Regions from separate parts of the Arthrobacter antioxidans genome, predicted to be linked through region 1. Evidence: riboswitches for the same ligand, from Rfam matches in the RefSeq annotation. Region 1 holds a riboswitch; the other holds the start of a gene.
What was found. Region 1 has a riboswitch for S-adenosylmethionine ahead of MWM45_RS05480 (bifunctional o-acetylhomoserine/o-acetylserine sulfhydrylase). Riboswitches for the same ligand answer to the same signal wherever they lie in the genome.
Positions count from the first base shown of each region.

Region 1 (5,058 bases):
CGCCCTTGGCCACGGCGTCGGCGCAGGCGCTGAGGTCCGGCCCGGGCTTGAAGTCGACGAATTGCGGCTGCAGTTTCTGGAAGAGGAACTCGTAGACCTCGTCGCGGGACTTCCCGTCCATGGTCTCCGCTGCCTCCTTCACCGCGCCCTGCAGCGCGCGGTCGGCGTCGAGCAGGATCTTGTCGCGGGCTTCCTGGTTCCAGCCGATGGTGCTCAGTTCCATGAACAGCTCCTCTTCATCGCAGATCGATCGGCCGGCGCCTTCGCCCCGCCCGCGCCCGCCACCACTTCCTAAGCAGGCTTACTTCCACCCTAGGTGCTTGCCGCCGGAATCCGCTACCGGCCGTAGAACGCCGATCGGAGCTGGTCGTCGAGCTGGTGGATCTGGGTGAGGAAGGCGTCGTGGCCCATCGGCGAGGAGATCATGTGGACGGGGACGTCGCCGGGCAGGCCGGCCGCGAGCCGATGCGACTGCCAGGGGAAGTACAGCCGGTCGGTGTCCACTGCGGCGATGAAGAACTCCGACGTCGCCGCCCCCAGCACGTCCCCGAGGCTCCCGCGGTCGCGCGCCGCGTCGTGGCTCATGAGCGCCTCGGTGAGGATCACGTAGCTGTTGGCGTCGAAGCGGTCCACGAGCTTGTCCGCCTGGTGGTCGAGGTAGCTCTCCACCCGGTAGCGGCCCCGGTCGGCGGGCAGGACGGCCCCGAGGGGCTGCTCGGCGTCCTGCTCCGCACGACCGAAGCGTGCTTCCAGTTCCTGCTCCGCGCGATAGGTGATGTGCGCGATCCGCCGGGCGATGCCGAGGCCCGCCTCCGGATGCGGGCCGTCGTAGTAGTCGCCGCCGCGGTAGGCGGGGTCGAGCCGGATGGCCTGCAACTGCGCCTGGGCGAACGCTATCTGTTCGGCCGAGCTGGCGGCAGTGCAGGCGATGACGGCGCACCGCTCCACGCGCCGAGGGAACATCAGTGCCCATTCGAGGGCCCGGGCGCCGCCCATCGACCCGCCGAGCACGGAGTGCCAGCGGCCGATCCCGAGCTGGTCGGCGAGCAGGCTCTCCGCGCGGACGGCGTCGCGGATGGTGACGAACGGGAACCGTGCACCCCACGGCTCGCCGTCGGGTGCGAGGCTGGACGGCCCCGTCGAGCCGTAGCAGCCTCCCAGCATGTTGACGGACACCACGAAGTAGCGGTCGGTGTCCACCGTGCGGCCGGGGCCCACGAGGGAGTCCCACCAGCCCTCCTCCTCCGAGGCGCCGCGCGCCACGTGCGAACTGCCGGTCAGGGCGTGCTGCACGAGGACGGCGTTGGAGCCGTCCCGGTTCAGCCTGCCCCAGGTCTCGAACGCGAGCTGGACGTCGGGCAGCTCACCCCCGGTCTCGAGGACCAGCGGACCGATCGACGCGAAACGGAGCAGCCCGTCCCCGTGGGGCGGTGCGTCGTGGGTCCAGTCGGGCAGCGGAGCAGGAGGGTAGGTGGTCACGAACGGTCAGGCTCCCTTGGCGGCGCGGAAGCCCGCATCCAGATCGGCGAGGATGTCGGTGAGGTTCTCGAGGCCGACGGACAGCCGCACCAGGCCGGGTCGCACGCCCGCGGTGAGCTGGGCCTCCGCCCCGAGCTGGCTGTGCGTCGTCGACGCGGGGTGGATGACCAGCGAGCGCACGTCGCCCACGTTCGCGACGTGCGAGTGCAGTTCGAGGCCGTCGACGAAGCGCTTCCCCGCCTCCAGCCCTCCGGCGATGTCGAAGCTCACGATCGCCCCCGTGCCGTTGGGCCCGTACTTCCTCCCGCGCTCGTACCAGGGACTCGAGGCCAGGCCCGCGTAGGTGACACGCTCGACGCCGTCGTGCCCCTCCAGCCACTCGGCGACGGCCTGTGCGTTCTGCACGTGGCGTTCGACGCGCAGGCTGAGGGTCTCGAGTCCCTGCGCGATGAGGAAGGCGTTGAACGGGGAGACGGCCGACCCGAGGTCGCGGAGCAGCTGGACGCGGGCCTTGAGGATGTAGGCGAGGTTCGCGCCGAGCGCGCTGCCCACCCCGAGATCCCGGGCGTAGACGAGCCCCTGGTAGCTCTCGTCCGGCGTGTTGAACCCGGGGAACCGTTCGGGGTCCTGCGCGAAGTCGAAGTTTCCCGAGTCCACGATGACCCCGGCGATGGCGTTGCCGTGGCCGCCGAGGTACTTGGTGGCCGAGTGCACCACGATGTCCGCACCCCATTCGATGGGCCGGATCAGGTACGGCGTGGACAGCGTGTTGTCGACGATCAGGGGGATGCCGTGCTCGTGCGCGACGGCGCTGATGCCCTCGATGTCGAGGACGTCCTGCCGCGGGTTGGAGACCACCTCGCCGAAGAAGAGCTTGGTGTTCGGGCGGACCGCCGCGCGCCACTGCCCGAGGTCGTCGGGGTCCTCGACGAACGTGGTCTCGATCCCGAACTTCTTCAGGGTGTGCTTGAACAGGTTGTAGGTGCCGCCGTAGAGGCTGGGGCTGGCCACGATGTGGTCCCCCGCCTCCGCGATGTTCAGGACCGCGAAGGTCTCCGCGGCCTGGCCGGAGGCCAGCAGCAGGGCGCCGACGCCGCCTTCTAGGCTCGCGATGCGGGTCTCCACGACCTCCTGGGTCGGGTTGCCGATCCGCGTGTAGATGGGCTCGAGTTCGGTCAGGGCGAACCGGTTCGCGGCGCTCTCCGCGCTCGGGAAGACGAACGAGGTGGTCTGGTAGATGGGGAGCGCACGCGCCCCCGTGACGGCATCCGGCACCTGGCCGGCATGGATCTGGCGTGTTTCAAAGGACCAATCGTTGGACATGGTGTTCCCTCTGATCAGGGGCTCCGCCTGTCCGATGCTCCGGCCGGCGGACGCCGCTCCGGGAGACCGGACCCCGCAGGAGCCCGCGCTTGAACGGCGCCGATGGGACGCCGGACCTGGTCTTCACCCGGGGCACCCCACCGCGGTTGGAGGGTTGCCGGCCAGCAAGCCGGGGCTGTGTGCTGGCACTCATGACCTGCATTCATGTAAGCCGATCCGGGCGGATCCGGCAACCGTGTGACCCTCCGTGAAGCGGCCCGCGGGAGCACTCCCGATCCGGTCCCAGCCCTCTCCCCCGACACGCCCCAGGGAGTAAGGCAACCCTTAGTCGAGACCCAGATCACTTAGTGCCAAGATAGCCGCATGCGCCTGGACCATGTATCTTATGCCTGCGAACCCGATGGACTTGCCGCGACGGCCGATCGAATCTCGGCCAAGCTCGGCGTGGAGCCGGTGAAGGGTGGTGTGCACCCCCGCTTCGGCACGCGCAACATGATTTTCCCCCTGGTCAACGGCCAGTACCTGGAGGTCGTCGAGGTACTGAACCACCCGGCGTCGGACAAGGCCCCGTTCGGCCAGGCCGTCCGCGCCCGCTCCGAAGCCGGCGGCGGCTGGATGGGCTGGTGCGTCGCCGTCGACGATCTGGCACCGTTCGAGGAGCGCCTCGGACGCAGCGCCGTACCCGGCAACCGGAAGTTCCCGGACGGCCAGGAGCTCACGTGGCAGCAGATCGGCATCAAGGGGCTCATCGCGGACCCCCAGGTCCCCTATCTGCTCCGCTGGGACGACGGCACGGAGGACCTCCATCCCTCGAAGGCGCGGCCCGCCTCGGTGAAGCTGGAGTGCCTCACCATCGCCGGCTCGTCGGAGCGTGTGACCGACTGGCTCGGGACGGACGTCGAGAAGACGCTCGACGACGTGCAGGTCCAGTGGATCGCCCCCAACGGGACGCCCGGCGTCATGTCGGTGACGTTCGAGACCGACAGCGGTCGCGTCGAGATCTAGCCTCCGATCACGCGCCGATCCCCAGGGCGGGCCCGAGCAGCGCGTAGCCGACGAACCCCGTGATGTCGATGAGCGCGTGGGCGATCACGAGCGGCATGACCCGCCGCGTCCGGGTGTAGAACCAGGCGAACAGCAGGCCCATCAGCACGTTCCCGATGAACGGCCCGAACCCCTGGTAGAGGTGGTAGCTGCCCCGGATGAGGGCACTCGTGATGATGATCGCGGGGGTGGACCAGCCGAGGTCTCGCAGGCGGATGAACAGGTAGCCGACCACGATGACCTCCTCGAGCACCGCGTGCCGGAGTGCGGACAGCACGAGCACCGGGATGGTCCACCAGTAGTCGTCGAGCGCGGCCGGCACGAGCGCCGTCGTGATGCCGAGCGCGCGGCCTCCCGCGTACACCCCGAGCGTGCCGACGGCGATGATCGCGGCGAGGCCCACGCCGAAACCGACGGTGCGCAGCGGCTGCTCGAAGGTGAGGCCCAGGCGCCGGACGGCCGAGACGCCGGGGCCGCTGAGCAGGAACAGGACGAGCGCCACGGGCATCAGCGCGAAGAGGATGTCCAGGAGCTGGTAGGCGAGGTCGAAGTACTCGCGCTCGTTGAGCACCGGGTTCAGGGTGGTGGTCTGGCCGGCGAGGGGCCCGCGCGTGAGCTTGTCCGCCAGGCTGACGACGGCGTACACGCCGGACTGCCCGAGCGAGAGCCCGAAGACGATCAGCAGTTCGGCGGTGATGTGTCGCCGCGAGGCCGGAGGGCCGGCGGGACCGTCCGCTGCGGAGGGCGCGGTGGAGGACGAGGACTCGGCAGTCATGACGCTATCCTGCCAGCGGGAAGGACAGCCTGTCCCCGGATCCCGTCGCAGATCACGTCACCCGATTGGGTCTTTTCGATCGCCTCCATCAGGCCTACCGTGGACGCAGGAGGCTGCCCGGCCGGGCAGCTGAACCAGGGAGGACCTTTGTCATGAGCACACAAGTTGCAGAATGCAGTGTCGCCAGTTGTTCCTTCAACGACCATTCCCATTGCAACGCAGCCGCCATCACAGTAGGCGGAGAAGAGGACCACGCAGCGTGCGCCACCTTCATCGACATCGGTGTCCACGGCGGCCTGCCCAAGGTCCTGGCCGGCGTCGGAGCGTGCCAGCGCACCGAATGCACCCACAACGATCATCTGATGTGCAACGCGCCCGAAGTCCGCGTTGGCCCAGGACCCGACAACGCTGACTGCCTCACCTACACCCACCGGTAG
Region 1 is NZ_CP095501.1:1,197,108-1,202,165, reverse strand. Features, by position in the region: gene MWM45_RS05490 (hypothetical protein) at 1-223, opposite strand, end outside; gene metX (homoserine O-acetyltransferase MetX) at 337-1,479, opposite strand; gene MWM45_RS05480 (bifunctional o-acetylhomoserine/o-acetylserine sulfhydrylase) at 1,486-2,802, opposite strand; SAM riboswitch class IV at 2,883-2,999, opposite strand; gene MWM45_RS05475 (VOC family protein) at 3,166-3,807, shown strand; gene MWM45_RS05470 (CPBP family intramembrane glutamic endopeptidase) at 3,815-4,621, opposite strand; gene MWM45_RS05465 (DUF1540 domain-containing protein) at 4,774-5,058, shown strand.

Region 2 (5,058 bases), 1.6 Mb from region 1:
CGTCGAAGATCGCGGCCGGGGGGCCGGACTCCACCACGACGCCGCCGTCCATGAACGTCACGGTGTCGGAGACGTTGCGGGAGAAGCCCATCTCGTGGGTGACCACGACCATGGTCATGCCCGCCGTCGCGAGATCCGCCATGAGTGCCAGGACGCCCTTGACCAGCTCGGGGTCCAGTGCGGAGGTGGCCTCGTCGAAGAACATGACCTCCGGGTCCATGGCCAGCGCGCGGGCGATCGCGACGCGCTGCTGCTGGCCGCCGGAGAGGTTGCCGGGGCGGACGTCGGCCTTGTGCTTCAGGCCCACGAGGTCCAGCTGCGCGAGGGCCTTGCTCCGGGCCTCGTCCGCCGACATCTTCCGGAGCTTGCGCAGCGCGAGGGAGACGTTGTCCAGCACGGTCTTGTGCGGGAACAGGTTGAACTGCTGGAACACCATGCCGATGCGCCGTCGCAGCTCGTCCGGGTTGTCCTTCAGGACGGACCGGCCGTCCAGCAGGATGTCCCCCCGGTCCGGTTCGATGAGCCGGTTCAGGACGCGCAGGAGGGTGGACTTGCCGGACCCGGAGGGGCCGATGACGGACGCCGTCGTGCCCCGCTCCACGTGCAGGTCGATCCCGCGCAGCACATGGTTGGAGCCGAAGGACAGGTGCAGGTTCCTCCCCGTCAGGGTCCCTGATTCGATCGTCTTCATGCCTTCGCTCCTTCACCGATCTTCGCGGCCAGTTCGTCCGGTTCGGGCTTCTGCTTCTTGCCCACGCGGAGCCGGTTGTCGATGAAGTTGACCAGGTGCGTGAGCGGGATGGTCAGGCACAGGTAGAGCACGCCGGCCGCGATGAGCGGTGACAGGTTGCCGGTGTTGCTCGCGGCGTCGTTGCCCACCCGGAAGAGCTCGCGCTCACTGGCGACGAGGCCGATGAAGTAGATGAGCGAGGACTCCTTGATGAGCGAGATGAACTGGTTCACCAGGGCCGGCAGCACGCGCCGCACGCCCTGGGGGATCACGACGAGCTGCATCGACGAGCCGTAGCTGAAGCCGAGGGCCCGCGACGCCTCCAGCTGTCCCTTCTCCACGCTCTGGATCCCGGAGCGGAAGATCTCACCGATGTACGCCGAGGCGATCAGCGAGAGGGCGAGGATGCCCAGCGGGTACGGGCTCGTGCTGCCCGTGATCTCCCGGAGGATCGGTCCGAGCCCGAGTCCGATGAGCAGGATGATCACGACGGCGGGCAGCCCGCGGAAGATGTCCGTGTAGATGCGGGCGATCCACCGCAGCACGCGGTTGCGTGAGATCCCCATGACGGCGAGGATCATGCCGACGATCGTCCCGATGATCCCCGACGCCAGGGCGAGCATGAGCGTGTTCGGCAGTCCGACGGTCAGCAGGTCCGGCAGGACCGCCGCCATCGCCTCCCAGTCGAAGAAGGTCTTCCCGAGCTGTTCGAGGGCATCCATGCAGGGACCGCTACTTTACTTCCACGGCTTTGCTGCCGGGCTTCCAGTCGGAGGGCATCTCGCGGTCCGGGTACCACTCCTCGGTGAGCTCGGTCCACGTGCCGTCGGCGACGACGGCGTCCAGGCCCGCGTTGAGGGCGTCGATGAGCGGCTGGTTGTCGCTGTTCACGGCGTACGCGGTGAAGTTCTCGGTGTTGATGATGGTCTCGGCGATCGTGGTGTCGTCGCCGTCCTTCACCTGGCCGGTGGCCTGCTGCGACGGGGCCACCCAGGCGTCCACCTGCCCGTTCTTCACGTTCGCGTACACGGTGTTGTAGTCGGGGAAGCGCACCGGCTCGAGGCCGAGGGTGTTGGAGACGTAGTCGTCCTGGACGGTGCCCTGGACCACGCCGATGCGGGTGCTCTCCGAGAGGGAGTCGAAGCCCGTGACGGAGGAGCCGTTCTTCGTGACCACGGCCATGTAGCCGAAGTCGTAGCCGTTGGTGAAGCCCACGTTCTCGCGGCGCTCCGCGGTGGTGGAGATCGAGGAGGATCCGACGTCGAACTGCTTGTTCTGCACCTGGGCGAGGAGCGCGGAGAAGTCGGTGGACGCGAACTCGACCTCGAGGCCCAGCTTGTCGCCGATGGCCCGCAGCAGCTCGTTGTCGTAGCCGGTGAAGACGCCGTCCTCGAGGAAGATGTTCGGCGGGGCGTCGGAGAGCGTGCCGACGCGCAGCGTGCCGTCGGTGACGAGGCCGAGCTCCGAGACGTCGATCTCGTCGATCGGCGTCGTGGTGTCGGTCGTGTACTGGTCGAGCGACTGCTGGTCGCTGCCGGCCAGGGCGTCGGTGGTCTCGGTGGGCTCGCTGCTGCCGCTGCCGCAGGAGACGGTCAGGGCGAGGAAGGGGACGGCGAATGCCGCCAGGACCTTGCGGGAGATGTTCATGGTGTCCTTCGAAGTGCCGGCCCGGATGGGGGCGCGGGGAACGGGGGATGGTGCGGGGGACGCCGGATCACGGCGACGGGGGACAGGCTGCTGGGTGACACGCTCACTGTTCTGGGCTGTGCGAGGGTGCGGGTGCCGTCACCGGGGAATGGTCCGGGACAGGCCGCACGACGCCGTACTTGCCAACCGGGGGACTTGTCCCGGCGGCCGAATCTTCACCTGGAGCACCCCACTACGGGAGAGGGTTGCTGTCCAGCCGGCCAGGGCCGAGGGCTGGAACTCTTGATTGCAGGCAAAACGCTAGGGCAGCACGGAGCATCGGGTCAAAACGGGACGTGCCGGAAACCGACACTTGACGTAGCAGAAGGGCCTCAGGGCGCCCTTTTGTGGCGGAGATTACACGAAGCGGTCCACGAGATCGGTGAGTTCGGCCGTCAGGGCGGTCGAGGTGCGCAGCTCCTGGCCGTCCAGCGAGAGCACCGGCGCGAGGAGCCGGATGCTCGAGATCAGCCACACGGCGTCGGCCTCGAGGAGGTCGCGCGGTTCCAGCGGCCCGTAGCCGAGCTCCCACCCCTGCTCCTTCGCCGCGGCGAACAGCGCGCTCTGCGAGGTTCCCGGGAGGATCCCGCTCTCGAGTTGCGGCGTGAGGAGGGTCTTCCGGCCGTCGCGCTCGTGGGCGAGGAGCACCGTCGACGTCGGGCCTTCCAGGACCTTGCCGTCGGAGGAGGTGAAGATGACGTCGTCGGCCCCGTGCGCCTTCGCGTACCGGACGGCGGCCATGTTCACGGCGTAGGAGAGGGTCTTCGCGCCCATGAGCAGCCAGGGCGCGCGCTGGGCGACGGTGCTGTCGTACCCGCGCTCGAGGAAGAGGACCCTCAGGCCCGTCTCGCGCTGCCGGAGGGTGGCCTCCGGCACGCGGGCCACCTGCACCCAGGCCGTGGCCTGCCCGGCGCCCTCCACCCCGCGGGTGGCGATCAGCTTCACGACGGCGTGACCCTGGTCCGGTTCCGCCGCCGCGAACTCGCGCAGGCCCGTGCGGATCGCGCGGCTCCAGGCCTCGGCGTCCGGCACGGTGAGGTCCAGGGCGGCGGCCGACGACGCGAGGCGGGCCAGGTGCGCCTGCTCCTTGCGGGGGGCTCCGTCGACGGCGAGCAGGGATTCGAAGAGGCCGTCCCCGCGGGTGGCGCCGAGGTCGGTGGCCATCAGCTGCGGCCGGGACGCGTCGACCACCCTGCCGTCGTCATGGGCCGGGTCCAGGAACACGAGAACAGTCATGGGCCACAGCGTAGCCGCCGGGACCCCGCGGCCTCAGGTGAGTCTGACCTTCCGGGTGAAGAGTTTCTGCAGCAGGATGAAGACGAGGAGCAGGGCGCCGATCACGATGCGCGTCCACCAGGAGCTCAGCGTGCCCTCGTAGGAGATGAAGGTCTGGACGATCCCGAGCACGAGCACCCCCGTCAGGGAGCCGAGCACATAGCCGTACCCTCCGGTCAGCAGGGTCCCGCCCACCACGACCGCCGCGATGGCGTCGAGTTCCAGCCCGGTGGCCGCCAGGCTGTACCCGGAGAGGCTGTAGAACGAGAAGAGGATCCCGGCGATCGAGGAGCACAGTCCGCTGATCCCGTACACCAGGACCTTGGTGCGCGGGACGGCGAGACCCATGAGCAGCGCCGAGGACTCGCCACCGCCGATCGCGTACACGGTCCGTCCGAACCGCGTCTGGTGCAGCACGTAGAACGCGACGGCGACCACGAGGAGGGCGATCACGACACCGGGGGAGACGAACAGCCTGCCCACCAGCGGGATCCTCGCCTGCGCCATGGACGTGAAGAAGGGGTCCGTCACGGTGATGGAATCGACACTGATGACATAGCAGAGACCGCGCGCCAGGAACAGGCCCGCAAGGGTGACGATGAAGGGCTGGATCTCGAAGACCTGGATCACGAGCCCCATGAGCAGGCCGAAGGTGGCACCGGTCAGGAGGACGAGGACGATCACCGCGGCGGGGTTCCACCCGGCCTGCAGGAGGGCGGCGGCGATCATCATGGACAGCGCGACGACGGACCCGACGGAGAGGTCGATGCCCCCGGTGAGGATCACGAACGTCATGCCGACGGCGAGGACGATCAGGAACGTGTTGTCGATCAGGAGGTTGAGGAAGACCTGCCCGGACAGGAACCCCGGGTACATGACCGCGCCGGCGGCGAACATGGCGAGGAACAGGCCCAGCGTCGCGAGGGTGGGAGCGTACCGCGCCTTGCCCCGCAGCGGGCTCATGCGGGGGCGGTCGAGTGGTGCCGGGGTGCGGGTGAGGACGGACATCAGGCGGCCACCTTCGGTCGGGACGGTTCGGTCACGGGCCGCCGTCGCCGGCTGAGGAGGGTGCGTGCCCTGCTGGACTGCAGGAGGCACACGATGATCACGACGAGCGCCTTGAAGACCAGGGTGGCTTCGGGCGGGACGCCCAGCGTGTAGACGGTGGTGGTGAGGGTCTGGATGATCAGCGCTCCGACGAGGGTGCCGACCAGGCTGTACCGGCCACCGGCCAGCGAGGTGCCGCCGATGACGACGGCGAGGATGGCGTCCATCTCGATGTACAGGCCGGCGTTGTTGGCGTCCGCCGCCGTGACGTTCGAGCTGATCATGAGGCCGGCGACCGCCGCGCACAGCCCGCTGAAGAC
Region 2 is NZ_CP095501.1:3,348,283-3,353,340, reverse strand. Features, by position in the region: gene MWM45_RS15455 (amino acid ABC transporter ATP-binding protein) at 1-691, opposite strand, end outside; gene MWM45_RS15450 (amino acid ABC transporter permease) at 688-1,452, opposite strand; gene MWM45_RS15445 (ABC transporter substrate-binding protein) at 1,463-2,377, opposite strand; SAM riboswitch class IV at 2,548-2,665, opposite strand; gene MWM45_RS15440 (aminodeoxychorismate lyase) at 2,774-3,652, opposite strand; gene yjfF (galactofuranose ABC transporter, permease protein YjfF) at 3,686-4,699, opposite strand; gene MWM45_RS15430 (ABC transporter permease) at 4,699-5,058, opposite strand, start outside.
Region 2: another riboswitch for S-adenosylmethionine. It lies ahead of MWM45_RS15445 (ABC transporter substrate-binding protein); the one in region 1 lies ahead of MWM45_RS05480 (bifunctional o-acetylhomoserine/o-acetylserine sulfhydrylase).